DNA from 2 places in the Shewanella sp. KX20019 genome. Region 2 is predicted to be linked to the other one. Evidence: predicted binding sites of a transcription regulator. Region 2 holds the regulator's gene; the other holds the start of a gene.
The links. Region 2 encodes LexA, which represses DNA repair genes until DNA is damaged. Its sites were predicted from a motif close to TACTGTATNNNNATACAGTA; they were not measured.
Positions count from the first base shown of each region.

Region 1: a site for LexA is predicted at 4,975-4,994, ahead of recN (DNA repair protein RecN). Genes of this name have one in related genera too.

Region 1 covers NZ_CP068437.1:1,602,176-1,617,334, reverse strand. Annotated here, with positions in the region: gene barA (two-component sensor histidine kinase BarA) at 1-1,819, shown strand, start outside; gene JK628_RS07040 (YjaG family protein) at 1,809-2,414, shown strand; gene JK628_RS07035 (LysR family transcriptional regulator) at 2,483-3,385, opposite strand; gene JK628_RS07030 (AEC family transporter) at 3,793-4,749, shown strand; gene recN (DNA repair protein RecN) at 5,036-6,697, shown strand; gene JK628_RS07020 (phosphatidylglycerophosphatase A family protein) at 6,795-7,289, opposite strand; gene thiL (thiamine-phosphate kinase) at 7,289-8,248, opposite strand; gene nusB (transcription antitermination factor NusB) at 8,428-8,835, opposite strand; gene ribH (6,7-dimethyl-8-ribityllumazine synthase) at 8,850-9,326, opposite strand; gene ribBA (bifunctional 3,4-dihydroxy-2-butanone-4-phosphate synthase/GTP cyclohydrolase II) at 9,472-10,575, opposite strand; gene JK628_RS06995 (riboflavin synthase) at 10,722-11,387, opposite strand; gene ribD (bifunctional diaminohydroxyphosphoribosylaminopyrimidine deaminase/5-amino-6-(5-phosphoribosylamino)uracil reductase RibD) at 11,392-12,513, opposite strand; gene nrdR (transcriptional regulator NrdR) at 12,560-13,009, opposite strand; gene glyA (serine hydroxymethyltransferase) at 13,131-14,387, opposite strand; gene JK628_RS06975 (DUF3943 domain-containing protein) at 14,712-15,159, opposite strand, start outside.
Region 2 covers NZ_CP068437.1:333,687-348,845, forward strand. Annotated here, with positions in the region: gene JK628_RS23400 (hypothetical protein) at 1-46, opposite strand, end outside; gene JK628_RS23405 (hypothetical protein) at 43-168, opposite strand; gene JK628_RS01505 (cytochrome c oxidase assembly protein) at 290-859, opposite strand; gene ctaD (cytochrome c oxidase subunit I) at 862-2,466, opposite strand; gene coxB (cytochrome c oxidase subunit II) at 2,476-4,044, opposite strand; gene JK628_RS01520 (cell division inhibitor SulA) at 4,497-5,003, opposite strand; gene lexA (transcriptional repressor LexA) at 5,000-5,620, opposite strand; gene nrfA (ammonia-forming cytochrome c nitrite reductase) at 5,921-7,309, shown strand; gene plsB (glycerol-3-phosphate 1-O-acyltransferase PlsB) at 7,724-10,147, shown strand; gene mtr (tryptophan permease) at 10,147-11,403, shown strand; gene JK628_RS01545 (AraC family transcriptional regulator) at 11,445-12,467, opposite strand; gene JK628_RS01550 (MFS transporter) at 12,614-12,946, shown strand; gene JK628_RS01555 (HlyD family secretion protein) at 12,948-14,171, shown strand; gene JK628_RS01560 (GGDEF domain-containing protein) at 14,269-15,159, opposite strand, start outside.

The DNA of each region.
Region 1 (15,159 bases), 1.3 Mb from region 2:
AACGCCATTGCACTCCAGTCAGCAAGACTATATTCGCACCATTGAGGGCAGTGCAACAAATCTGCTTAGTATCATTAACGATATTTTGGATTTCTCTAAGCTGGAAGCGGGCAAGATGGTGTTAGAGAATATGCCGTTCTCTTTACGTGAAGTCATCGAAGAAACCGTGACGATGTTATCTAGCAGTGCACAAGAAAAAGAGATTGAGTTGGTGGTCGATGTTGACCCGCGCATTCCAGAGGATGTAACTGGCGATGCAATGCGTTTTAGCCAAATCCTGACCAATTTGGTGGGCAATGCGATTAAATTTACCGACAGTGGCAGTGTGCAGCTTAAGATGCAACTCGAAGAGATAGCCGACGGAAAAGTACATGTCCGCAGTGAAATTATTGATACAGGGATTGGTATTGATGCTGAAAAACTGGGCTCTTTATTCCAAGCTTTCGGCCAAGCCGATTCATCCATTTCAAGACGCTTTGGCGGCACCGGGCTCGGGCTGGTAATCACCAAACGCTTGGTGAACCGCATGGGCGGCCAAATAGGCTGTAACTCCGAGCCACAGCAAGGCTCTACCTTCTGGTTTTCACTACCACTTAATCTAAGCCAATATCCCATCAGCGATACTTTGCCGATTGGCACGCTTAAGAATAAAAGCATTTTATTGTTTGAACCAAACCCATTATCACATCATGCCGTTGAACGTATGCTGCTGCGCTGGGGGCTTAAAGTCACCAATGTTGCCAGTAGCAAACAGCTCGAATTTATTGTAACCCAGTCAAGTCATTTGTTTGATTATGGGCTCTTTAGTTGTAAAGGGATCGCTGCTGGGGGCAACGCTATTGATGTACTTAAAGTTGCCAAGCAAAAAATTAATTACTTAATGTTGATCAGCAACTGCGTAGAAAGTGAAGAGCTCTTTTCACAAATCCGCCCCTATATCGACAAGCAACTCACCATGCCTATTGGTGAGAAAAAACTATCGAGTAGCTTAATAGATCCGCAGTCATCACTTGAAGCAGAAGCCTTACCAATGCTTGCAATGCAAGCCACTCCCGAGGTGAGAGAAAACTTAACCGTACTGGCGGTTGACGATAATCCGGCCAATTTAAAGCTTATCGACACACTACTAAAAGAGTTAGTGACCCATGTGATCATCGTCGATAATGGTGATGCTGCAGTCACAATTGCAAAGCAGCGCAGTTTCGATCTTATTTTTATGGATATTCAGATGCCTGGCACTGATGGCATTAGTGCCACTAGACAGATAAGACAGAATTCAGCAAATCGCAATACCCCCATTATAGCGGTAACCGCCCACGCTATCGCTGAAGAGCGTGAGCGCATATCATCGAGTGGTATGGACGGATACTTACCCAAACCTATTGATGAAGCAGCACTCAGAGATGTGATCCATAAATGGAAAAGCAGACCTAAGTTCACCCATTTTGATCAGCGTATCTTAAATTGGGAACTGTGCTTGTCCCAGGCCAATAACAAACCTGACTTAGCAATAGATATGCTGAAGATGTTATTAAAATCACTGCCTGAAACGTTGGAGCATATCAATAGCGCACTCGCGAGCTTTGATCAGCAAAGCATGCTTACCTGTATCCATAAACTGCACGGTGCAAGCTGTTATTGTGGTGTCCCTACAACCCAACAACTTTGCCAAGAGATAGAGTCAGGATTAAAGCGTGGTGTTGCCGTAGAAGATATAGAACCTGAAATCCTTGAGTTACTTGATGAGCTAACTAAGGTAGAATCAGCCGCTAATCAAGTGATCACCCAGCTATCAGTGGAAATAAAAGATGACAAATAAACCGGGCTTTTTTCAACGCTTAAAAGGGCTATCGCTAGCGCAAAAGAAACTTTTTGCTATCGCACTATGTCAGCGCATGCTGCCCAATTATCAGCTTTTTTCTGAAGTGTGTGAATTTGGCAATCCCAAGGTGCTCGATACACTGCTAAACCTGCTTTGGCAGTCTATGTATGACAATAAGCTCAAGCTCAATTTAGAGATACAGATGGAGCGTATTGAAGATAATACGCCAGAGCCTGCTGATTTTGACGTCTACGGTGTTTACCCAGCAATGGATGCAGCGGTCGCCTTAACGTCTTTGCTAAGCGCATTAGAAAGCAAGGTTGAAGAAGATATCACCAATATCAGCAAACTATCCTCTGCCACGGTAGCTAATTATATTGAAGCGACCTGTGAGCAAGAGTTTACAAATGAAACCGAATTAGATGATTACATCTTTAACCATGAGGTTATGGTTGAGGAAAAGGAGGTACAAGAATTACTTCTGCAAGCCATCGAAGAGCACCCGCACCTTAAAGCCGATTTTGTCAAAGAGTTCCGCCGAGAAGTGGTTGCCGTCGGCATATCAAATATTGGTATCGGTCCAGTAGAGTAAAATGGCACAAGAGTCGCTCTGTTAACAGCAAAGCGGCTCTAGCTTTTCATCACTATTATCTCCAGCATTTAACTGTCCATTGAAAACAACTGTTCCGCTTTCGACTGCATAAACTCAATAAATAGCTTTACCTTCAAAGGTTGATGGCTACGCTGATGGTACAAGATTGAAATCCGCCTTTTCTCGCCAATCCAGTCAGGTAGTAGTGTCATCAATTGACCGCTCTTAAGCTGGTTTTTCACAAAAAGAGTTGGACCGTATAACACCCCACCATTATCAACTGCAGCTCTAACAGCACCATTTAACTCACTCAATGTCAGTTTGGCCGGCCCATCATAATAAAAACTCTCCCCTGATGAGTGCTTTAGTGTCCAGTTAAATAGTGGCCAGACTTTAATCAAGGCGTGTTGTTCCAAATCACTTGGATGGCACAAGCTAGGTGCTTTAGCCATATAGTCTGCAGAAGCAAATAAACCATAATTGAGCACGCCAAGAGAACTCGAAACCCAAGACGAATCGGGTTGAGTTCCACCAACAATTGCAACATCAACACCTTCGTCAATTAGGTCAATCACGTTATTATTTTGCACTATATGCAGCTGAATGTCGGGGAACTTTTCGCAAAACTCATTAATGGCGTGTATGAAGATCATCGAAATAATTGATACAGGAGCAGCTATTCTTAAGGTACCTTCCGGCTTATCCACCGCTGCACCTCTGATGCTGTCAAACTGAGAGACAATAGCCTGATACTGCTGAAACAGCGCTATCCCCTCTTCCGTTAGGCGAAGCTTACGGGTACTACGCATTAATAACTGCTTATCTAACTGTGTTTCCAATTTAGTCAGTTTGCGGCTTACCGTTGCAATTGGCATCTCTAACTCTTTAGCTGCTTGGGAAAAACTACCCGCATTAACTAAATGGACAAATTGATAGATCAGCTGTAATTCCAAGCCAATATTGCTATTCATCGATATAAATCCTGCCGTTTAAAAATATCCCCATCTTACCTGAAGATGCAGGATTCAGTGGGAGTTTAATGGGCTTTAATCAAGGCATTGATTACCACTAATGGTCGTTCCCTTAGTAAAATCAATAACACGGAGTCAAGCCCATTAAAACGCATCGCAGAAGGCGTTGTGCAAGCCCACTTCGTTGTTGCATTAATTTAAAAGGGAATAACCATTTCTACGTTAACGCGCCTAGAATTGAACTGGCACAACGCCTCTGAAACGAGCATCTTCAAGTAGGATGGGTATACAAAGGGGATCGGCTACGACCTAAGATCAATAGTATAGCAAAGCACAACTATGGTAATGTTCTAGCTCAATTTTATGCGTCTTTTACCCGTTTTTTAAATCCACCATTAGAGAATGATATGCCAGCAGTCATCACGCCACTCCTTGCTGTATTCGGCATAATGTTGATAGGCACCTTTGTTCAAAAATCAAAGCTATTGCCCGCTGAAACAGATCAAGTCTTAAACCAATATGTTTACTATATTGCGTTTCCGGCTATTATGTTAATCACCTTGGCCCAAACCCCTATCAACGACATTCTGCACTGGGGTTATATTGCCGGTTTTAGTGGCGCCATGCTAATTAGCTACGTGATAACATTTATAATCTCACTTTGGCTAAGTCCAGCACAAAATGCGCTAGCATCTATGCGAGCGCTGAATGCCACTTTTGGCAATACTGCTTTCATTGGTATTCCCCTAATGGCGATGTTGTTTCCAGGCAATCAGTCAGCATTGGCTGCAGCGGCTATCGCCAGTTTATTGTCGGTGCTAATTTTTGCCATCACGCTGGTGTCATTAGAGATAATAGGTCGAAATAAACAAGGTTCAGCATTAATAATCATTAGCCTCGCCTTAATAAAAAACCCTATTGTAGTAGGTAGTATGGTGGGGATTGGACTATCAGCGTTAACTGTTGCCTTACCAGAAAGTATTGCACTAATCATCCGTCAACTTGGTATGACTTCAAGCCCTTGTGCTCTGTTTGCGATTGGTATGGTGCTGGCAAAGTCAGCTCAATACCAAACCTCAAGCCACATTATTAGCCTCAAGCAGCTCACCGAGATCAGCGCTATCAATATCATCAAACTGGTTTTTCAACCTTTAATAACTTACTTGATCATGCTCGGCCTGAACATTGATCCACAATTAATTGCCATGGGCGTTATACTAGCAGCGCTTCCCACTGCTGCTAGCGTCTACCTGCTAGCACAGCGTTACCACATCCAAGTGATCACCAGTGCTCAGGGAATATTACTAGGCACCCTGCTCACTTTTATAAGCTTACCGCTTTTAGAAGCCTACCTGCTACATTAGTATTTAATGTGTTATCAATGCCCTTACATCCAGTTATTCCACAACGACAACAAGACTCTATGCTAACGTTATAGCAAATTGATACTTTCATAAATCTTGTTGAAAATTATCAGGTAGCTGCCTCCTTGCATCAAGCAACTGTATTAATTGAATTTAATTTCCTGTAAAAACGATAGCTACCGTTTAACAATGTACCGATATCGATTAATTAATCAACTGGCACTGTACTGTATATAAAATCAGTATATACTGTGGATTAATACAGTGTTTCGGATAGGACATCACTATGCTTTGTCAGCTCAGCATTAACAATTTTGCTATTGTGCGTTTTTTGGAACTCGATTTTAAAGCCGGCATGACTAGTATCACCGGTGAAACGGGTGCGGGTAAGTCTATTGCTATTGATGCACTAGGTTTATGTCTCGGCAATCGCGCCGACGCTAATACCATTCGACCTGGTGCAACTAAAACAGAAGTGAGTGCAAGGTTTTCCTTATCTGATATTCCACTGGCAAAGCGCTGGTTAGAAGACCACGATCTTGAACTAGATGATGAGTGTATTTTAAGGCGAACAATCAATAGTGATGGCCGCTCACGCGCATATATCAATGGTAATCCGGTTCCGCTGGCCCAAATAAAATCCCTCGGACAGCTGCTCATTGGGATCCATGGCCAACATGCCCACCATGCAATGTTAAAAAGCGAACATCAACTCACTCTGCTTGATAGTTATGCCAACCATAAGATGTTACTCGATACGGTATCCACTAGTTATCATCGATGTAAAATCGTTGAGAAGCAGTTGCATGAACTAGAGCTAGCACAGCATGAAAGACTTGCACGTAAGCAACTGCTGCACTATCAGGTTGAAGAGCTTAATGAGTTTGCCATTGCTAAAGGTGAGTTTGAAACCATTGAGGCTGAACATAAAAAACTTGCCAACAGCACTGCGTTAATCGAGCTCTGTCGTAGTCAGTTATCTATATTGCAAGATAATGATCAAGCGAGTGTTGAATCATTACTCAATACTTCAATCAGTCAGGGGCAAGATTTAGAAAGTTATGATGCAGAGCTAGGCAGTGTCGTCGCCATGCTCAATGATGCGCTAATTCAAGTACAAGAAAGTAGTAGTGAGCTTGAGCGATATTTAGATGGCTTAGAGCTAGACCCTGAATACTTTGAACAGTTAGAGCTACGGATCTCTAAAGCACTGCAACTGGCGCGCAAGCATCATGTCAATGCTAACGAGCTGTATGATCACCATCAAAGCCTGCTGAATGAACTCAGCGAGCTTGGCTCTGATGAAGATAAACTTGATGAGATCCGCAATCAACTGCAACATAGTCAGCAAGCCTATTTGAACCATGCAAAGAAGTTAAGCCAAAGCCGTGGCCGATATGCTAAGGAGTTAGATAAGAAAGTCACTCAATCGATTCATGAACTGAGCATGCCCAAGGGCAAGTTCAGTATCGAAGTTAACTTTAATGAAGCTGTCATCAGTCCTCATGGTTGTGATTCCATCGATTTCCTAGTGACCACCAATCCCGGCCAACCTATGCAACCTATTGCTAAAGTTGCTTCAGGTGGTGAACTCTCACGAATAGGACTTGGCATACAGGTAATAACCGCTAAAAAAGTTGCGACACCCACGCTTATCTTTGATGAAGTCGATGTCGGTATTTCTGGTCCAACAGCGGCGGTGGTCGGCCGAATGTTACGCAGCTTAGGCGAGTCGACGCAGGTATTTTGTGTGACACACCTGCCGCAAGTTGCAGGAAACGGCCATCAGCATATGTTTGTGAATAAGAGCAGTAAGGCGGGGAAAACAGAAACCTCGATGATCGCTCTAGATAAAGAGCAGCGAGTTGAAGAGCTAGCTCGCTTACTGGGAGGCGATACCATTACCAGCAATACCCTTGCCAATGCCAAAGAGCTACTACTCAGTTAATGGAGATTAAAGTTAGCTTACGTAAACGCCATTAAAAAAGGAGCTAACAGTAGCTCCTTTTTGCTTTCTACAATCTGTAGCGCATCAGACGGCCGCTTTATAGCAGATAGTAAGCTGCAGCTTGCAAGCACATCAATGAGAATATACCAGCCAGTACATCGTCAATCATGATGCCAAAGCCACCATGTACTTTGGCATCAAGCCAACGTATTGGCCAAGGTTTCAAAATATCAAAAAAACGAAACAACACAAAGCCCGCGAGCAACCATTGCCAGCCAGCAGGTGCTGCGATCATAGTGATAAGTAAGCCTGCAATTTCATCCCAGACGATAGCGCCATGATCATGCACACCCATATCATTTGCAGCTTTATCACAAATATAAAAACCGATTAAGACGCTTAAAAGCGTCAAACCGACATACCAAGATAAACTCAGTGGCGCCATTAATAAGTAAAGCGGTATCGCCGCAATAGTACCAAAGGTACCAGGAGCCTTGGCCGCTAAACCAGACCCAAATCCTAATGCCAAAAAGTGGATGGGATTTTTAAGAGACAGTTTAGTCAGCGCTGTATCTTTTGAAAGTAAATTCATCACTTAAAATGCTCGAATCCAAGGTTAATCGGTTCAAATGGCTGTTTATCTAACAACAGCTTCAACTTGCCACCCATGCAAATTTGGCCAATTTGAGTAAATTTAACCCCGGTTTCAGCCAGTGCGATCTCTAGTGCGCCTTTTTGCGCTTCAGAGACAGTAAAGAGTAGTTCATAATCCTCCCCACCGGTTAGCGCATAGCTTAGCGCCATCTCAGCAGAGACATTCGCTTTTAACTGTTCAGATAATGGTAATTTGTCGACATTTAGTGTCGCGCCGATATTGGAGGCTTTTAATACATGCTGTATATCAGAGATTAAGCCATCAGATATATCGATAGCACTCGATGCTAGCGTGCGCAGTGCTTGGCCCGCTAATACTCTTGGAGTCGGTCTGTAATGACGATTAATAAGATAGCTTTTATCGTCCTCATTGCAGGTCGCTTTTTCACGTAATAGATCGAGTCCTAACGCTGAGTCCCCCAATGTGCCGGTAACGTAGATCCAATCACCATTTCTGGCGCCGCTACGGGTCAAACCAGAATGCTTGGGTACTTGGCCATTAATGGTAATGGTGATGGCTCGTGGACCACGAGTGGTATCACCACCAACGAGTGCAACACCATAATACTCTGCAATTTCAAACAGCCCCGCGCTGAAATCCGCAAGCCAGTTTTCATCAACTTCAGGCAGGGTAAGTGCCAATGTCATCCAAGCCGGCTGGGCTCCCATAGAAGCAAGATCAGATAAGTTAACAGCTAGCGATTTGTACCCCAGATCTTTTGCTGGCATACCAGGAAAAAAGTGTACGTTTTCCACTAGTGTGTCACACGATATCGCAATTGACTTATTTTCAGCGGGTTCAACAATGGCACAATCATCACCAATGCCGAGCGCCACATCTTTTCGAGACTGGGCACGCCCAGTAAAAAAGCTTTCGATTAATTGAAATTCTTTCACAATACCAATCACAAATTAGGAGGTGGTTTGAAGAAAAAAGAGCGCCAAATAACAAGAGAGTCTTAGCGATTATTTAAGTTGCGTTCGGTATATCCAGCGATCAAATACCCATCACTAACCATACAACTGCAGTGCTCTTTTTAGTCATACAAAAACGGCATCCGAAGATGCCGTTTTTACTATTTAGTTTTTGCTACTAGCTTATCCAGAATACCGTTAACGAACTTATGTCCATCTTCAGCGCCGAATGTTTTGGCAAGCTCGATAGCTTCGTTAATCGCTACCTTATAAGGTACATCCTTACGGAAAGTCAGCTCATAAGTCGCTAAGCGAACAATCGCTTTTTCGACAGGGTCAACTTCATCTAAAGGACGAACCAAAAATGGAGTGATTAACTCATCCAATTGGCTTTTCTTTGTTGCTACGCCAGCCAATAACTCACGAAAGTAAGCTATATCGACACCATCAACATTTTGTTCAGTTAGAAACTCATGCTCAACATCAGCAATATTGTTGCCACTTAGCTGCCAAGAGTAAATGGCCTGAACCGCTAAACGACGTGCCTTTCGGCGCTCTGAAGGCTTCATTAAATTGTCCTAAATTACAGGTGTTCTTCAAGTGCTTGCAACACGTTAACCATCTCTAGCAGACCCAAAGCAGCTTCGCCGCCTTTGTTGCCTGCTTTAGTACCTGAACGTTCAATAGCTTGTTCAATAGTATCAGTGGTTAAAACGCCGAATGAAACAGGAGTATCAAATTCAAGAGCAACTTGAGCTAAACCTTTATTACATTCGCCTGCAACAAAATCAAAATGAGGTGTACCACCACGGATAACCGCACCAAGTGAAATTATTCCGTCAAATTTCCCGCTTGCAGCAACACGACGTGCAGCAAGTGGCAATTCAACCGCGCCAGGCACTTTAACTACAGTGATATTTTCATCTGCAACTTGGCCAAAACGCTTAAGAGTGTCTACCGCACCATCAAGCAAACTATCTACAACAAAGCTGTTGAAACGTGAAACTACAATCGCAATCTTTGCGTTTTTCGATTCGATATTACCTTCAACTACGTTCATTTATCTTACCTAAATTAGCTTAATTACCCAGCATGGGGGCGGAAGAGGCGGTATGATACCACAGCCATTAACGCTGATCCCCATGCAATTTATAAGAAAAGTACTAAATTACCTCCTGGATGGTTTTTACCTCCAAGATAATATTTTATTCTGCTATATAATCAGTTACTTCTAAACCAAAGCCCGACAGCGAATGATAACGCTTTGGTGAACTCAGTAAGCGCATTGATGTCACACCTACATTCGCTAGAATTTGTGAGCCTACACCGACTTGACGTGAAGTTCCTTGCCACTGAGGAGCAACCGGTGCGCTACCGTTATCTTCAGCTTCAAATGCTTTCACTTTAGCTAAAATGTCACTGCTATGTTCTTGATGCCCGAGCAGCACCAGTACGCCACCGTCTTCGCTAATGCGTTGCATTGCTTTTTCTAACGGCCAACTACGTTGCTGATCGCGCTCGGAATGTAATAGGTCGTTAAAGGTATTTTGCAGGTGAACACGCACAAGCATGTTCTCAGTCACAGCACCTTTGACTAATACATAGTGCAGTTGATTATCGATGGTGTCGCGGAAAGTCAACATATCGAATTCGCCAAAACGCGTAGGCAATTTACATTGCGCTTCACGTACTACGCTGGTTTCTTTAGTGTTGCGATATTCAATTAGATCGGCAATGGTGCCCATCTTTAAACCGTGCTTTTCAGCAAAAATTTCAAGATCAGGACGACGCGCCATGGTGCCGTCATCATTTAAGATTTCAACAATAACTGATGAAGCTTCGAAACCCGCAAGCCTAGCTAAGTCACAACCCGCTTCTGTATGACCAGCGCGAATAAGTACTCCGCCCTCTTTTGCCATCAATGGGAATATATGGCCAGGCTGAACAATATCACTAGGCTTAGCATCTTTGGCCACAGCCGCTTTAACCGTAACGGCGCGATCTTGTGCGGATATACCGGTAGTTACGCCTTCAGCCGCTTCAATAGACATCGTAAAATTGGTTGAGAACTGTGCATTGTTGTTCGTGACCATCAAAGGCAGGTTTAGCTGCTGGCAGCGTTCTTTAGTCAACGTTTGGCAAATAAGGCCACGACCGAAAGTCGCCATAAAGTTAACCGCCTCAGGCGTCACCATGTCAGCAGCCATAATCAGGTCGCCTTCATTTTCTCTATCTTCGTCATCCATCAAGATAACCATCTTACCTAGACGAATATCTTCGATGATCTCTTCTATACTATGTAGCGCCATGTTTAGACCTTTATATTGTATTGCTGCAGTTAGCTGAGGTCGCTAACCTTTATGCCTATGCTGGCAAAGCAGCCTATAAATTTAATGATTATTTTTTTGAGCGTCTTAAGATAAATTTTATCTTTAAAATCGCCTTAAGCCAGTTTTTAACGTAAAAAACCCGAGCGAGCTAACAGTTCCATGGTAACTTCAGACTTAGGTTGTTGTTCTGTTTGATCAGATGAATAGCTCATCAACCTTTCTAAATGACGAGCAATTAGATCAACTTCAATATTAACGTTATCGCCTGCCTTTAGGTTTACCAAGGTTGTTTCTCCCGCGGTGTGCGGCACGATGGTTAGTCTAAATCGATGCCCTTGCACCTCATTAACCGTTAAGCTTACACCATCAATGGTAATTGAACCCTTGTGAGCGATATAGCGACCCAGCTCAACTGGAGGCGACAACCAAAACTCAAGCGCCTGGCCACGAACTTGTCGGTCATCAACGCGCGCAATACCATCTACGTGACCACTGACCATATGGCCACCTAACCTTGTGGTTGGCGTGACTGCCTTTTCTAAATTAACCGCAGTGCCTACTGCATAATTGGCAAAACCTGTAAGACTAACCGTTTCAGCTGAGATATCTGCAACATAGCCATCTGCAAGTCGCTCAACCACGGTTAGACATACACCATTGGTTGCAATGCTGTCTCCGAGTTTAACGTCCGACAGATCAAGCTTAGCGCTGGCAACGGTTAATCGAATATCATCACCGCGACGTTCAACTTTTCGTAAATGACCTACAGATTCAATAATTCCGGTAAACATAAAGTTAATTACTCATTCTTAACGTCAAGCGAGTGTCTTTTCCCACTTTACGTTCATCTATTAGATTAATACTTGGAACTTGAGACATGGTTTCAAAATCAGGTAATGCGAGTAAGTCTCGCCCCTGAGCACCGAGTATTTTCATTGCTTGGTATAAAATAATTTCATCCGCTAAGTGCTCGCTAACAAACGCACCAGCAAGCGTAGCACCAGCCTCGACTAACACCGAGTTACAGGTTTTGCCAAGTAAAGTGAGCAGAGCAATAAGGTCAACTCGCTTTTCTTTGGCGGGTAATACTTGGTGACTAACATGAGCTGGCCACGCCGACTTAACACTCTCAGGATAGTCACAAGTACTAATGAGTAAAATGGGGCTGTCGATGGAAAACATCTTTAGCTCAGCGCCGAGCCGTGCTTGGCTGTCTAATACTACACGCAGCGGTTGATGCAGTTCTGCTGGGGCGATCTCATTTGATAAAGATCCCAATTCGCTATGGCGGACATTTAGACTGGGGTCATCAGCAAAAACGGTCTCAATGCCGGTGATCAAAGCGCAATGTCTTGCGCGCACCCGCTGTACATCTCTTCGGGCTTCAGGACCAGTAATCCACTTTGACTCGCCATTCGATAATGCCGTTTTACCATCGAGGCTAGCGGCGAGCTTTACGGTCACCCACGGTAAGCTCTGCTGCATTCTTTTCAAAAAACCTAAGTTAACCTGCTTAGCAGCATCGGTTAATAAACCAACGTCAACTTGAATACCCGCATCACGGAGCATGCTAATACCACGACCAGAGACTTGTGGGTTAGGATCGGTCACAGCAATAACAACGCGGCTAACTTTGCTTTCGATCAATGCTTTGGCGCAAGGCGGGGTTCGGCCATAATGGCTACATGGCTCCAATGTGACGTACGCGGTGGCGCCAACAGCATCATCACCCGCCATATTAAGCGCGTAGACTTCGGCATGTGGGCCACCAGCACGAATATGGTAACCTTCACCAACAATCACACCGTCTTTAACTAATACGCTGCCAACACAAGGATTTGGGCGGGTGGTATAGAGTCCTTTTTGCGCTAACTCAATAGCGAGACTCATCATTTGATTGTCTTCAGTTGACCACATAGTGAAATGAGTTCCGATTAATCAATAAGGTAATAGGCAGATAGTACTACTGCTGTAAGTTCGCAATAGCTTCGCCAAACTCCGACACATCTTCAAACGCGCGATAAACGGATGCAAATCGGATGTAAGCAACTTTGTCTAAATTGACCAATTGGTCCATCATTAAGTTACCAATTAGCTCTGATTTAACTTCACGCTCACCTGTTGCACGCAGCATTGACTTAATCTTAGTTAAAGACTGCTCTATTTGGTCCATAGATACCGGTCTTTTCTCGACCGCTCTAAGCATGCCGCCGCGCAATTTCTCTTCATCGAAAGGCTGGCGACTACCGTCCTGTTTCACTACCCGTGGCATCACGAGTTCAGCACCTTCAAATGTAGTGTAACGCTCATGGCATTGCACACACTCCCGGCGGCGACGTACCTGATGGCCATCGGCGACAAGTCGCGAATCAATCACTTTAGTGTCTGTTGCGCTGCAAAATGGACAATGCATCTGGCCTCCGGTCAGGTATTAGAAGTATTTCGTTAATGATTTAGAATCATCATTATAAATTGCCAACAAAAATGGCCGCATAAATGCGGCCATTAAAGTTTACCTGATTTAACGCTTAAGGTTAACCGTAAACAGGGAACTTAGCGCACAATTCAAGAACCTGCGACTTTACTCGCTCGCTAACTGCAAGATCTGAAATGTCATCAAGCACATCACACATCCAGTTAGTCAACTGCACAGATTCGTCCTCACCAAAACCACGACGGGTAACGGCTGGAGAACCAATACGCAGGCCCGATGTCACAAACGGTGAGCGTGGGTCATTAGGCACTGAGTTTTTGTTGACGGTAATGTTGGCATTACCGAGCGCTGCATCAGCTTCTTTACCGGTAATATCTTTGCTGATTAGATCAAGCAAGAATAGGTGGTTATCAGTACCGCCAGAAACAACATCATAACCACGTTCGATAAACGTGCGTGCCATTGCTTTTGCGTTTACGACAACTTGCTCTTGGTAAGTCGTGAACTCTGGGTCTAGTGCTTCTTTAAATGCAACCGCTTTAGCAGCGATAACATGCATCAAAGGACCACCTTGACCACCAGGGAATACTGCTGAGTTAAGCTTTTTGTAAATCGCTTCATCATCAATAGCAGAAAGGATCAAACCACCACGAGGACCCGCTAAGGTCTTATGCGTAGTCGTAGTAACAACATGGGCGTGTGGGAGTGGATTTGGATAGATACCAGCAGCAACAAGACCCGCTACGTGAGCCATATCAACGAATAGGTAAGCACCTATTTTATCAGCGATTTCACGGAACTTGCCCCAATCAACAATACCTGAGTATGCGCTGAAACCAGCAATGATCATCTTAGGTTGATGTTCAACCGCTAAACGTTCAACTTCAGCGTAATCAATCTTACCAGTTGATTCGTCAATACCGTACTGAACAGCATTATAAAGCTTACCAGAGAAGCTAACATGTGAGCCGTGAGTCAAATGACCACCGTGAGCAAGGCTCATACCGAGTACAGTATCGCCACCTTGAAGTAGCGCCATAAATACGGCAGCGTTAGCTTGTGAACCAGAGTGTGGTTGAACGTTAGCATACGTTGCGCCAAACAACTCTTTGGCACGAGAGATAGCGAGCTCTTCAACAATATCAACATGCTCACAACCACCGTAATAACGCTTACCAGGGTAACCTTCAGCATACTTGTTAGTAAGCTGAGAACCTTGAGCTTCAAAAACGCGAGGGCTAGTGTAGTTTTCTGAAGCAATGAGTTCGATGTGCTCTTCTTGACGACGAGTTTCATCTTCAATCGCTGCAAACAATTGTGGATCGTAATCCGCGATATTCATGTCTTTTTTCAGCATTATTCACTCCAGCTGTAAATTCTTATAGTAGGGTTGCGCGGTATGATACAGCGCAATTGATCACAATCCCAGCATTAGAAACATGAAATTACTTGCAATTATCCATGAACGACATTTGATAAAGAGCAAATCTCCACGGTAAACTTGCTCAGCGATTGTATTACATAGAAAAAACGCCTTTAATCTATCGATTCATTACCTTGGGATAAAAATACAGAAAACTCTGTTCTATAAATAATCCGGCTCATCTGCCTTTATTCGCCGATAGTGGCATGCAGAATGTCGATGTTCTATTGACCACCTAGAGCGAGTTACACTTTTCACCTAGTATCGATAAGCTAACCGTATGCTCGTGCGGCTTTCACTATCATCATTGCGATAAAAAACATTACGATTATCAATCCCAGCTAAAGTGCCACTGCGGTCAATTCGTTCATGGTGCATACTCACACCAAAGGCTCTAGTAATGGGTACTTCAAGGTAAGCTTCGTATCGATCACGGCTATCTTTAAAGTCTAAATCGCTCTTATTAGGATTCCATTCACTGCTGCGATTAAACTCTTTATCATCAATAGAATCCCAACGCTGCGAGGTGACTTTTAAGCCTAACAGTAGATCTCTATAACTAGCTTCAACTTTCACTTTTGCGGTGTGACCTAAGGCATAAGCATAACCGCCCTCCCAAAGTACAGATTTAGTCCCCCAAAACTGTCCACCTGAGGCACGGTAATCTTTACTGGCAAAGGGTTTAACCATACTAAAATCAGCAAAA
Region 2 (15,159 bases):
AGGCACTTTGCGCTGGTACGTAATAGGGTTCGTGTTTAGTGGTCATTTGCTATCTCCTTTCTCTGCTCCAGTGTGACGAGGTGTGGAGAGAAATAAAATCGAAATGGCACCAATAATAGGCCAGGCACTTTGCGCTGGTACGTAATAGGGTTCGTGTTTAGTGGTCATTTGCTATCTCCTTTCTCGGCCATGGAGTAAAGAGGCGTGGAGAGGAATAAGCTCGTCATTAATTTTGTATTTGGCCTACTACTATTTACGGACAAATAATTTAGTTGTTGCTCAATGGTTGTCATCTTGCAGCTCCTTGCTCTACGCTGCCGACATAACCCTTGTCGGTAATGTTGTAGAGGGTATAAGAGAGGGTCAAGGTTGAAATGGAGTCCGGTAAGTCAGGATCCACGTAAAAGATGAGTGGTAGATCGGCGCTAGCTGTTGCTGCTAGCACTTGTTGATTAAAGCAGAAGCATTCTGTTTTATTAAAATAGGCGGCAGCTTGTCCAGGAGAAACCGACGGTATTGCTTGGCCAACGATATGTTTCGCAGACAAATTTTTAGCAACAAAGTGGGTTCGTATCAATTCTCCAGGGTGAACTTGCATGCTGTTGACCTCAGGTTTGAACTCCCAAGGCAGATCGCTCTGCACTTGGGAAACAAACTCGACGGTAACGGTTCTATTTTTATCTACCGTAACGGGCTTATAGACACTGGCAGTACTTTGGGTTTTACCATTAATACCGAGAGTGTCGCAAAGCACGTCATATAAAGGCACGAGGGCAAAGCCAAAACCAAACATCCCCACTGCACCTAGCAGCAGCATGCCAATGAGTTTGCGGTTAGACTTGCTCTGTGCTTGCTTCATCTTTACTTCACCTCAGGTGGTGTTGTAAACGAGTGATAAGGTGCAGGGCTCGGAAGAGTCCATTCCAAACCTTCGGCGCCTTCCCATGGTTTAGCGGGGGCTTTATCACCGCCACGAATACATTTGATGACTACAGCTAAGAAGATCAATTGTGACAGGCCGAAGGCAAAGCCGCCAATCGATACGATCTGGTTTACATCTGCAAACTGAATAGCGTAATCGGGAATACGGCGTGGCATACCCGCTAACCCGAGGAAATGCATTGGGAAAAACAACACATTCACCGAGATCACCGAGCACCAGAAGTGCCATCTTCCTAGGGTTTCACTATACATATTGCCAGTCCACTTCGGCAGCCAGTAGTACGCCGCCGCCATAATGGAAAATATCGCCCCGGTAACCAGTACATAGTGGAAGTGCGCCACCACGAAATAGGTGTCGTGGTACTGGAAGTCAGCAGGTGTTATAGCCAGCATCAGCCCCGAGAAACCGCCTATGGTGAACAGGATAATAAACGCCACAGCAAACAACATTGGGGTTTCGAAACTAATTGAGCCGCGCCACATGGTAGCAACCCAGTTAAAGACTTTTACCCCCGTGGGCACCGCAATCAGCATGGTGCAATACATGAAGAAGAGTTCGGCAAATACCGGCATCCCCGTGGTAAACATGTGATGCGCCCATACTAAAAACGACAGTATGGCGATACTAGCCGTTGCATAAACCATCGACGCGTAACCAAACAGAGGTTTACGACTGAAAGCAGGCACAATCGCTGAGATGATGCCGAAGGATGGCAAGATCATAATGTACACTTCGGGGTGACCGAAGAACCAAAAAATATGCTGGAACATCACCGGGTCGCCACCGCCTGCAGCGTCGAAGAAGGCGGTTCCAAAGTACTTATCGGTTAATACCATAGTCACCGTGCCAGCCAGCACCGGCATCACTGCTATGAGTAGAAATGCTGTGATTAGCCAAGTCCAAACAAACAGCGGTAGTTTCATCCATGTCATACCTGGAGCGCGCATATTGACGATGGTGACAATAACGTTAATCGCCCCCATTATCGAACTCATCCCCATAATATGAACTGAAAAAACGAAAAGCGCAGTACTGTCAGGGCTATAAGTTGTCGACAGTGGCGCATAGAATGTCCAACCAAAGTTAGGACCACCGCCTTCCATAAACAGCGAGCTGAGTAGGATGGCAAATGCAAATGGTAGAATCCAAAAACTCCAGTTGTTCATTCTTGGCAGTGCCATATCTGGCGCACCAATCATCATCGGAATAAGCCAGTTAGCCAAGCCGGTAAAGGCTGGCATAACTGCCCCAAACACCATCACCAGACCATGTACCGTTGTCATCTGGTTAAAAAAGTTTGGTTCGACTAGCTGCAGGCCTGGCTGAAATAACTCAGCGCGAATGACCATGGCCATCGCGCCACCCGTAAGGAACATAATGAAACTGAACCATAGGTAGAGCGTGCCGATATCTTTATGGTTGGTGGTTAAAATCCAGCGCATGATGCCTTTCGGCGCCCCATGATGATGGTCATCATGGTGATCGTCGTGAGCGGCTGGCGAATCTTGTGTAATTGTGCTCATTTTAATCCCTTACTTTCCGTGGCCAACAACGTCACTAGCCTGAACTGCATCACCGGAGTTATTACCCCAAGCATTGCGCTCATAAGTCACCACCGCAGCAAGCTGTTGTGGTGTCAGCAATGCGCTAAATGACTGCATTGCAGTAGCCGGTTTACCATTGATGACAACATCAAGGTGACCGCTTACCGGTCCTGTAATCACCGGACTGCCAACTAATGAAGGGAAAGCGCCAGGCAAACCCGTTCCCGCAGCTTGGTGACAAGCAACGCAACTAGTCATGTAGACCTTCTCACCCATGGCCATAAGCTCATCCATGGTTAAGTCATCCAGAGCAACCGCTTTAACGTCTGCAACAACTTCAGTTGTGACTTCACTCGCTGCAGCTTGCTCGGTTTTAGGTAGGGTAGCAGGTAAAGTGGCTGGTACTGCGGCGGCAGTATCACTGCTTGCTGCAGTACCTGACGCTGCTGAGCTGACATCGGCAGCTTGAACCGTATCGCCAGAGTCATTGCCCCAAGCATTACGTTCAAAGGTAATTACCGCCGCGATTTCAGTGGCAGTCAGCTGCTTAGCAAATGCTTGCATCGCAGTGCCCGTCATACCATTCGATACGATATCGATATGATCAGCGATGGGGCCTTTGATAATTGGACTAGCAATAAGAGAAGGGAATACGCCTGGAAGACCTGCACCATTAGGTTGGTGACAAGCGGCACATCGAGCCAGATAGATCTGCTCGCCTTGAGCCATCAGCTCCTCCATGGTCAAGGTTTGCGAAAGTGCTGCTTGAGCTGCAGCTTCAGCATTACTCGCTTGTTCCTTTTGAGCAATTAACCATTTATCAAAGTCTTCTTCTGTGAGTGCTTCGACAACAATTGGCATAAAGCCATGATCTTTACCACAAAGTTCAGCACATTGACCACGGTAAACACCGGGCTTATCAATCCGCGTCCAAGCTTCATTAATAAAACCAGGGTTAGCATCTTTTTTAACCGCAAAAGCCGGTACCCACCATGAATGGATAACGTCATCTGAAGTCATTAGAAAGCGCACCTTGCGGTTAATCGGCAATACGAGAGGTTTGTCTACTTCGAGCAAATAGTGTTCACCTTTAGCTTCGGTGCCCTCGATCTGCTCTCTAGGAGTCGACATTAAACTATAAAATTCAACGTCTTTATCGAAATAGCTGTAATGCCATTTCCACTGCGAACCTGTAATTTTAATGGTGAGCTCAGCATTACTGGGGTCCTCCATTGCAATCAAGGTTTTGGTTGCTGGAATAGCCATGATAATAAGAATAATAAAAGGCACTACAGTCCACAAAATCTCGACTTTAGTGCTTTCATGAAAGTTGGCGGCGACAGCGCCTTTTGATTTGCGGTGGTTGATCATGGCATAAATCATTGCGCCAAAAACAACAATGCCAATAGCACAGCAGATGTAAAGGATTATCATGTGGAGGTTATAAACCTTACCACTGATCTCCGTCACACCCTCTGTCATATTAAATGGCATTTCTGATGCAAAAAGTGCAGGCGAAAATATTAGCGCCAACACACAGTACAACAATTGCTTCACTAGACTTCTCCTCTGTCAACAAGACAAAGAAGAGTCACACAGTAAGTCTCTGCTCTATGTAAACTCTTCGTTCCCAAAAAAGCAACGATGACTTCAAAGTGCGCGAGTGGTTTATCTATCGTGTCGTTATTTTAGTTTTCGACTATCGATTAGACTTTATTTAGTTCCAGTACTTGATACTGGTTGGTGTAACCACGGTGGCACCTACGGCTGAAATATATCAGGCCGATCTCAGTCTTCATATACTCTTAAAGGATCTACAGTCATACATAAAGACCGACGACTAAATCGTTCGGATATAACAAAATATCGTTGTTATCAGTACCTACACTACTTGGTGTTGAAATATTGATCAAGATCACTTTTTGATTCATTTGTTTAGTGGTAGGAATAAAAAAGCTCCCGAGTAGGGAGCTTTAGTTAAAGACTAGAACTGTAATATAAATAAATGCTTAATGCATTGCAGTGAACAAAGAGCCTTGATTAAATGGCTCGCCCTGTGCGTTTATTGTGCTGTCAGGTAAGTGAGTGTTCGCATTTTCAATGATGATACCTACCGCTTGAGCGCTCTTGGCGACTAGCTGCAGTCGTCTACTGTCTCGTGCATCTAACTCGTTAGTCCAGGTTATCACTGCACTCGATGTCCCGCTGGTGAGCGCTTTTTCCATCGCCCAAAGTGTTTCTACTTCATCTTTGGCATGTACAAGTAGGATCCTATCCATCCGTACGCCAGCTGAAGCTAGCATCTGTTTGTAACCGATATTAGGTGGGCTAATTAATACAATCCAGCGACCCTGCAGGCTCAGTTGAGCCAGTTGACCACAGATCTGTTTTAATTCATTGCGTCCCTGAGTATGAGATATCATAGTTTCGATATCTGTCTTTTTAGACATCGTCGAATTGGGTATATCTTGCCAAAGGCCAGGGTGACGCGGGCTTACACCTAATAATTTGTTCATTGCCAATCTCCATTACGGATCACGCCAACGGCTAAACCTTCAATACTTAAGCTTTGGTTTGCCAGATCGACTTCTATCGGTGAGTAATCCTCATTCTCGGCATGTAAGAAGACTTTGTTGCCCCTCTTTTCAAACCGCTTAACCGTGACGTCATCTTCAACACGGGCGACAACAACTTGGCCATTACGAGCCTGTTGGCTCTTATGAACCGCCAATAGGTCACCTTCCAGGATGCCGATGTCTTTCATACTGTCACCGCGTACTCGTAGCAAAAAGTCGGCTGCTGGACGGAACATCGCAGGATCAACTTTATAGTGTTGCTCTACATGTTCTTGAGCCAGAATCGGTTCGCCTGCAGCCACTTGGCCAATAAGTGGTAAACCGAGATCGGCCTCTTCGGTATCTTCTTGAGTTAGCTTAATGCCTCGAGAAGTTCCCGGTATGATCTCAATACAGCCTTTCTTCGCTAAAGCTTTTAAATGCTCTTCGGCTGCATTGGCAGATTTAAAGCCTAAACGTTTTGCGATTTCGGCACGGGTTGGTGGCATACCTGTGTCTGAAATATTGCGTTTAATAAGCTCTAAAATTTCAGCTTGGCGTGGTGTAAGTGGTCTCATAATTAAGCCTGTCTTTCCATACAGTAACTGTCAGTATATACAGTATTCTGGTTCGCGCAAGTATTAACCAAGTTAATGTTAATATGTTTGGCATTTAAGATTGAAAGCTGCGTTCAACCCGAATTCAAGATCTAAGTGCACCACACCAATTGAATATAAAAAACCTCCTTCGTTGGGGGCTTTTTTATGTCCGTTGGTAAGGCTTCATTAATTCTTACTCTTTAAGTAAAAACTTCCGAATTATCTTATTGAATAGTCTCGCTTAATATACGGCTCAGAATAGAAACGTGGGGTTAAACGATGAACAATAAAATACTCAAACTAAGCACCATTGGCTTAGTCATAAGCGCTATATGTACCGCCGCTTTCGCAGGTGAACAACTAGATCCTCGCAGTGAGCAATATCAAAAGAAATTTCCAAAGCAATATAACACTTGGAAAAAGACGATAGAGCAAGACAAGAAAATCGACGAAGTTAAAGAAAATCCTAACCTTGCCGTGTTGTGGGCGGGTTATGCGTTTTCAAGAGATTATGACACCCCGCGCGGGCATCAATACGCAGTAACAGATCTCAGAGGGACGCTAAGGGTTGGAAGCCCGGACGCAGACCACAAAGATTTACAGCCTATGGCTTGTTGGTCGTGTAAAGGCCCAGACGTCCCCCGTATGATTACAGAACAGGGTGAAGACGGCTTCTTCAGTGAGAAATGGAGCGCGGCAGGATCTGAGATTGTTAATACTATCGGTTGTCAGGATTGTCACGAACCCGGTTCGTCTAAACTTCGCGTATCTAGACCATTCGCTCAAAGGGCAATGGATAAGATAGGTAAGAATTGGGACGATGCCTCTAGAACCGATAAAAAAGCTATGGTTTGCGGTCAGTGCCACGTTGAATACTACTTCGAGAAAGAAACCAAGAAAGCGGCTTTCCCTTGGGATAATGGCGTCGATACCGATAGCGTGGAAGAGTTCTTCGACTCTATAGAGTTTGTAGATTGGACGCATCAAATATCAAAAACACCAATGTTGAAAGCTCAACACCCGGATTATGAAACTTGGAGTTCAGGCGTTCATGGTCAAAACGATGTTACTTGTATTGATTGTCACATGCCAAAGATCACCAACGCAAAGGGCCGAAAGTTTACCGATCATCAGGTTGGAAACCCGTTTGACCGTTTCGAGGTGGGTTGCGCTAATTGTCACGAACAGAGCAAAGAGCAGATGTTAGCTGTTGTTGCAAACCGACAGGCAATGATTAACGAGCTTAAAGACTGGGTCGAAACTCAGTTAGTACACGCTCATTATGAAGCTGGCGCAGCTATTAAGGCCGGAGCAACGGCAGCAGAGTTAAAGCCAATACAGGATGATATTAGACATTCTCAATGGCGTTGGGATCATGCTACCGCTTCACACGGCATAGCAATGCACAACCCTGAAGAAGCGTTAAGGGTATTAGGGACAGCGATTGATTTATCAGCCGACGCAAGGGTTAAACTTGCTAGGTTGTTAGGTGAAAAGGGCGTTAAGCAGCCCGTAGCTATCCCGGATATATCGACCAAAGAAAAAGCACAAAAAGCGATTGGTTTAGATATGGATAAGCTAGAAGCAGAAAAGGCAACGTTTAGCGAAACAGTGCTTCCAGCGTGGGACAAAGAAGCTGAGGAACGACAAGCTAAATACGATAAGTAGCCAATAAGAATAAGTCCTATATAGCGAACGACTCCATTGCTTAATCCCACCTAAGCCCGCTGTATAGGCAGTAATACCAAGTCTCTTTATTGAGGCTTTTTTATGCCTGCTTATTGGCTTCTGTATAGGGGCCGCTTTCTATATGCAAGTGCACTATTCAACTAACTTATTGATCGCAATGAAACGGGCATTCACTCTTAAACTGAATCCCACATATAAGTTAGGGCTAGATTTATTGGGCTTTAACAGGGCAGAACCAGACTTAATCGACTAGCTGTACACCGAGAATAAGCTAAGTCACTGTTCCATAAATGCACTAGTGTTTCCCATTGGGATTGTAAAGCAGTAGCGCAAACAGTTGGGAATTCTGGTATTCTATGACGTATTACAAGCGACCATTACTGCAAGCGAATCATGTCGAAAAAAGACTCTCTCTGGTTTAAATCATTACGCTGGATCCAAAAAAAGCTCGTGCAAACTATTGTTGTGCCCCACGATCCTTTTGAAGACCTCAATCTTGATCCAAGCAAACCACTCGTTTATGTCATGAAAACAGAATCTGTTAGTGACATAGCAGCCCTTAGTGAAATGACCGGTAAGTTCGGTTTGCCTAGCCCTTACGATGACCTAGAGGTCAATGGGGTGAGTGCGCCGCGAGTTGTCTGCCTTGAAGGTAGCAAGCCATTATTTGGTGAAAGGGAAAGTGCTGAGCAGTATTTGCATTGCTTTAAACGCTTGTTAAGCGTGCATAAGCAAAACGCAGAATTAGATATTCAGTTGGTTCCGGTAAGCCTCTATTGGGGACGAACGCCGGGCAAAGAAAACGACACCATGCGTGCCGCCGTATTGGAGCGCCAAAATCCAACTTGGCTACGCAAGTGCTTGATGATCTTATTTTTGGGTCGACATAGCTTTGTGCAGTTTTCTAATGCTGTTTCTTTGCGTTATATGGCAGACGAGCACGGCACCGATAAGCGTATTGCACAAAAACTTGCCCGCGTTGCACGAGTGCATTTTCAGCGTCAGCGTAAAGTCATGACCGGGCCTCAACTTCCAAAACGCCAAGCTCTGTTTCATGCTTTGTTAAAGTCAGAATCAATCACTCGGGCAATTAAAGAGGAAGCGGTTAATAAAAAAATCTCCGAAACAGAAGCTCGTGCTAAAGCGATGGAGTATCTAGATGAAATCGCCGCAGATTACTCCGATAGCTTAGTGCGCATCACTGAACGTTTTCTGACCTGGTTGTGGAATAAGCTCTATAAAGGGATCAACATCAAGGGGGCTGAACAGGTCCGCCAGTTGCACCATGATGGTCATGAAATCGTTTATGTGCCATGTCATCGCAGCCATATGGATTACCTCCTACTGTCGTATATTCTGTATTACCAAGGCATGGTGCCACCGCATATTGCCGCTGGTATTAATCTTAACTTTTGGCCTGCTGGGCCGATGTTCCGCCGTGGTGGAGCCTTCTTTATTCGCCGTAGTTTCCGTGGCAACAAACTCTATACTGCGGTATTCCGTGAGTATTTGGATCAGCTTTTCACTAAAGGCTACTCTGTTGAATACTTTACCGAAGGCGGTCGTTCGCGAACCGGTCGTTTATTAGCGCCAAAAACAGGCATGATTGCCATGACACTGAATAGTGTTTTGCGTGGGGTTGAACGTCCTGTCACTTTGGTGCCAGTTTACCTCGGCTATGACCATGTCATGGAAGTCGCCACTTACCACAAAGAGTTAAGTGGTAAAAAGAAGAAAAAAGAGTCGGTTTGGCAAGTGTTTGGTGCTATTCGCAAGTTAGGTAATTTTGGCCAAGGTTATGTGAATTTCGGTAAGCCAATAACCCTACACAACTTCTTGAACGATGAAGTGCCAAATTGGCGCGAAGATGTTGCTCAAGAGCCAGAACAGAAACCAACATGGTTAACCCCCGCAGTGAACAAGCTTGCAGGGCAGGTGATGACTAATATTAACGATGCTGCTGCGGTTAGTGCGGTAACGTTAACGAGCTTAGTTTTGCTCGCATCTGAGCAAAATGCATTAGAGCGCAGTCAGCTCGAAAAGCAGTTAGATCTTTACCTTACGTTATTAAAAGAGCTGCCTTATACCGAATATACGTCGGTACCAGAGGGTAGCGGTAAGGACCTAGTATCGAATGGTTTGGAACTGAAGAAAATTCAGATCGAAAGCGACTCGCTCGGGGATATTATCTCAATCGACGACAGCATCGCGATTACCATGACTTATTATCGCAACAACATTATTCATTTAATGGTTGTCCCCTCTCTAATCGCCGCTTGCTTGCTGCGTAAAGAGCATTGCACTCGTGATGACGTACTTAGCTTTGTGAATGATTTTTATCCGTTGCTGAAAGCTGAGCTGTTTATGGGAGTTGAAGACCCTGCGACTTACACGCAAAGTATTTTAGATATTTTCGTGGCACAAGGGCTAGTTGTTGAAAATGGCCATTTTGAGATCGCCGATGACAAGGTGAATCAACTGCTACTGCTGTCAGGAACGATTGACGAAACGATGCAACGTTACGCCATCCTATTTAACTTATTGGCAGTAAAACCTAACATGGAGCGCTCGGAGCTTGAACGTGATAGTCACCGCCTTGCACAAAGACTGGGAGCGCTTCACGGTATTACGGCACCGGAGTTCTATGACAAGAAGCTATACGCTACGCTAAGCGTCAAATTAAAAGAGTTAGGTCATCTAACGGATAGCGAAGGGTGTAGTGATATCAAACGTATAAAAGACAGAGCCAATTTACTGCTACGTTCATCAGTAAGGCAAACGATAGTCGATAGTGTTAATGCGGAGCAAAAAGTTTAATGGCGAATCATATGAATGCGGCTAAAAATAAAGTCGCAGGTAAATCGCTATTAGGCGGCGCAATGATTATTGCGGGTACAACCGTTGGCGCGGGAATGTTTTCCCTGCCGGTTGTTGGCGCAGGAATGTGGTTTGGCTACTCAATGTTGATGCTGGTTGGCATATGGTTTTGCATGTTGGTGTCGGGATTGATGCTGCTTGAGACTAACTTACATTTTAAACCTGGTGCAAGTTTTGACACCTTAACCAAAACTACTTTGGGTCAGTTCTGGCGCATCATCAATGGGCTCTCAATCGCTTTTGTACTGTATATTTTGACCTATGCCTATATTAGTGGTGGCAGCTCGATTGTTAACCATAGCCTTGAAGGCTTGGGAGTTAATCTACCGCAAAGTGTTGCCGGATTAGTGTTTGCAGCAGTGTTGGCGTCAATTGTTATTATCAGCACTAAAGCGGTCGATAGAATTACCACCATTATGCTTGGCGGAATGATTATTACGTTCTTTCTAGCAGTTGGTAATCTACTGATCGATGTGGATACGGCTAAGTTATTTGTGCCTGATGGCGAAACGAGTTATGCGCCTTACCTGCTGGCAGCGCTGCCCTTTGGTTTAGCCAGTTTTGGTTATCACGGTAACGTGCCAAGTCTGGTTAAGTACTACGGTAATCAACCAAAGACCATTATTAAGGCCATCTTCATCGGTACCTTTATTGCGTTGGTCATTTATAGCTGTTGGTTAGTGGCAACTATGGGCAATATTCCTCGTAGCCAATTTGTTGATATTATCGCTCAAGGCGGCAATATGGGCGTGTTGGTTGGTGCATTGTCTGACGTTATAGCGAGTCGTTGGCTCAATACTATGTTGTCGTTATTTGCCAACCTTGCGGTAGCCTCATCATTCCTCGGTGTTACCTTAGGCCTGTTTGATTACTTAGCTGATCTTTTTGGTTTCGATGAATCTCGCCAAGGCCGCTTAAAGACCGCAGCAGTGACATTTATTCCGCCGACTATTTTAGGGATTCTATTTCCTAACGGCTTTTTAATTGCCATTGGTTTTGCAGCATTAGCCGCCACCATTTGGGCGGCAATAGTGCCCGCTATGATGGCGTATCGATCACGCCAGATCTTTGCAGATAGTGAAGGCTTCAAAGTGCCAGGCGGCACGCCATTGATTGTTATCATCATCCTCTTTGGTCTGGTGACGGGTGCTTGCCACTTACTTGCGATGGCGGGGATTCTGCCGGTATATGGTTAACCCTCGAAAATCTTCATCTATATAGCAATAAAAAGCCTCTATTACAGAGGCTTTTTATTTAGTCGGCTTATCTTGCTCATGTATTGCGTCGGTGTCTGCTTTCTAAAGCGGGTAAAGGAGCGGCTAAAGCTATGGGCATTGGCGTAACCCAAACGCTGGGCTATTTCGGCAAAATCTTTACCTTCCTGCATGTATTTGATTGCTTGATTACACAGTATGTAACCCGACAAGTAGGTAAAACTAAAGCCTACTTTTTGTAAGCGCCGTTGCAGCTGTTGTCTAGAAACACCAAATAAATTTGCCACAGATAGCAGCGTGGGCAGATCATAATAGCGAGCATAGTTGATCATTTGGTACAGTACTTTCGGTAAATCAGAGGGTTGTGGCATGTTCAAATAGCTTTCAAATTGAGCGAGAGAGACTGAAGTCGTTAAAGTATCGCTGCTAAAATAGTCCATCGGTGATGGCCTTAGTAGGTCATCGATCCTTATCCATAATTCGGTTTGCGGAGCATTCCAAGACACTGGGCAGCCAAATATAGCTTCTGTTTCTTTTTGCTTAATCGGCGGACCGCTGAGTCTTAGTTTTTTTAAGGTGTAATGAGTGCCTGCAAAGTGTTTGATGGCATTAAACAAGGTAATAGCGACCCGTAGTGAATCATGTGACCGAGCTCTGTCTTTGGCATAAGGGTTGTTGTAGCACCATTTCAATATATTGCCTGATTGCAGCGCATAATAGCTAGCGCCTGAATGAAAGCTGCAAATTCCAATGTTAATACGCCGAAAACACATAGCCAGATCCGGCGCGGACAGAAACCAGTTTCCTGGGATCTCTAGTGTTGATATATCCAGATATTGCTGGATTTTCACCATGTAGTCAGCTTCACCCGTTAGCACTTCTAGTTGGGTGAACCATTTGGACGCTTCACTAAATGGAATTAGTGCCATCTGCTCTTCAAATAGTGCCGCAGGGATCGACAAGTCATTTAAACCAATTCCATAGTGAGCCTTAACACCCCTAAAAACCGCTGCAATATAGCTAGAGCGAATAAATGCAGTATCCATTGTGATGGTCACTTTTATGCTGTTTTTTGATACCTTATTGAATCATAAATAGGTGTTTAATGATATACAGAGGTATTCTAGCTTGTTCTAATTTATAGAAAGGGCAATATAGCTCTTTGAATCAATGGTTTTTAAGGTCTAGTTTTATGAGTTTATTCAGTATGCCGTTTGTCGATACCGGCGTAGATAGCGCCTTACATGGCGTTGCAGGTGTTGTGATGGTGCTGACGATTGCCGCAGCCGCTTTTGGCTTCTGGAAGATCCATGAAATGCCCATTAACCAAGCGCATAAAAAACAGCACCAACAGATAGGACTCATTACCGCACTCACCTGGATAGGTTTTGTCTGGCATTGGGTGTGGGTTCTTGCCGTGATTGTTGCATTTGTTGATAGCGAAAAAGCATTGCGTCGTGTGCGAGATATATGGCGAGAAAAAGAAACGGCTGACTCTCAGCTTGCTGTGAAAGAGGAGCTGTAACATGCTTGAAGGTTTAGCTGTATGGGCACTGCTTATTTACCTACTACGTTTAGTGGGTATGCCGTGGAACATCTATAGTAAGAGTTTTGCCTATTTAGGCGGTACTGGCTGGTTAATGTTTGTTTGGGTTGGCCTGCTTAATTACACCCCAATGGACATGTCTGGCGGTTCTTTAGTGCAATCTCCTCATATTCAATTACGTCCCGCTAACACGCAAATCAAAGGCAAGGTAGACAATATATATGTCTCCCCTAATCAAGAGGTGACAGCAGGGCAGCTGATTTACGATCTTGATGATGAGCCTTTTCAGATAGAGTTAAATAAGGCGTTGGTTGCCAAGCAAAGCACAGTGGTTGGTTTGTCGTTGGCCAATGAAGATGTCAAGTTGGCGATAAAGCAGCATGAGATCGCCATTGCAGATGTGAGTATTGCAGAGAACCAATTGCATGGGGCATCGAAAGACCTCAACTGGAAACAAAAGACACTCGCCCGCTATGTGGAGCAGAATAGGGTAGTACCCGACACGGTGACTAAAAGCCTGTTAGATGAACAACAAACGGCGGTAGATTTAGCGATAGCGCAACAGAGTAGCTATCGTACACAAGTTGAAAAATCGACTAGTGCAGAGCAAGCGGCGTTACTCAACATTGATAAATCCAAATTGGCAGTTAAAAGCCGCCAAGCTGATCTGAATAGTGAGATTGAAAATGTTGCCCAGGCGCAGTGGAAGTTGGATAACACCAAGGTGTACGCACCTGCTGATGGTTATGTGACAAACTTCATTCTGCGTGAAGGACAGTATGTTGGTGCGATAGCCAGAATGCAGATGTACACCACTGAAAAGTACGTGTTAATGCGTGTCAATCATCAAGCTATTCGCAATGTTAAAGTGGGTCAGCTGGCGGAGTTTTCAACGGCAGTCTACCCAGGTAAAGTCTTTAGCGCGGAGGTCGAGGGCATTGTTGAAGCGACGGGTGAATCACAAGGCCGACTGCTCGCACTTGACGATAACGTCCGCCAAACTACGGGGAAAAATGTTACTAATAAGCACCATTTTGTCAGGCTAAAATTGCTCGAAACTGGAGATTATGACATTCCTGTTGGTGCGGTAGGTTTAGCGTGGATAAGTGGTACCAAACCGATTGCATTTTTACAATTCTTGGACGTTATTCGCGGCATAGTGATCCGCATGAAATCGCAGATTTACTACTTCTATTCGATCTGATTTAAGCGATATTGCCATGTTAGCAGTTACTGCTAGCATGGCGTATATACCCATCCTACTTAATCCTGCATCTTCAGGTAGGATGGAAATAAACGGATTATGCATGAACTCGATTACGACCATTCTTTTTGGCAATGTATAGCGCCTTATCTGCCAGTTTAATGGTTTGATCGAATGTAGATTCACCATGATGTTCAGCGACACCTATTGAGATGGTGACGTTAACGGTCTTACTCTTGTTAGCGGCACTATCTTTTCGATTTGACTTGCTGCTTGTTTTTCGCTGCTCGTGTCTAAGTACAATGTTGTAATGAGATACTTCGCTCCTAAGATTTTCCAACAGGGGCAGTATTGATTCAGCATCTTTATTTGGGAATACGATTGTGAACTCCTCACCGCCATAGCGGTATACCTTGCCGCCTCCTTTAACCAGACTTAGCTTGCCCGCGACTAACCGTAATACTTGATCACCAACATCATGGCCATAGGTGTCATTGAATTTCTTAAAGTGATCAATATCGACCATCGCCACACTGTAATGACTATTTAAAGATAACGCCATGGTATTGAGTGCTCGTCGCGAAGAGAGCCCTGTTAAATCATCTCGATAAGCCAAATGATATGATTGGGTCAAAATAGCAAATAAATAAGTAACGGCGAGCATTGATATTAACAGTGCTAGTGGTAGTTCACCTGGTTGGTAGTAATTGAAAAGCCAAATAAAGAGTGTGACAGCAATGGTTGAGTCGATACCACTGGCTCGCCAGATAGCATAAATACAGGTAACAGCACTGGCTATGCCAACTGGAACATATATCGGCGTGAGTAAACTGATGGATGCAAGCTGTTGGTTATCTGTCAGCAGACTGGCCTTGGTTATTAACATCGTCCACGTAAAGCCGATGATAAAACACAATATGATACTGGCTAATGTTTTTGCTGTATGAACTGACAATAACGCCCTATCCTTGCTAATCGCAAGGAAGGT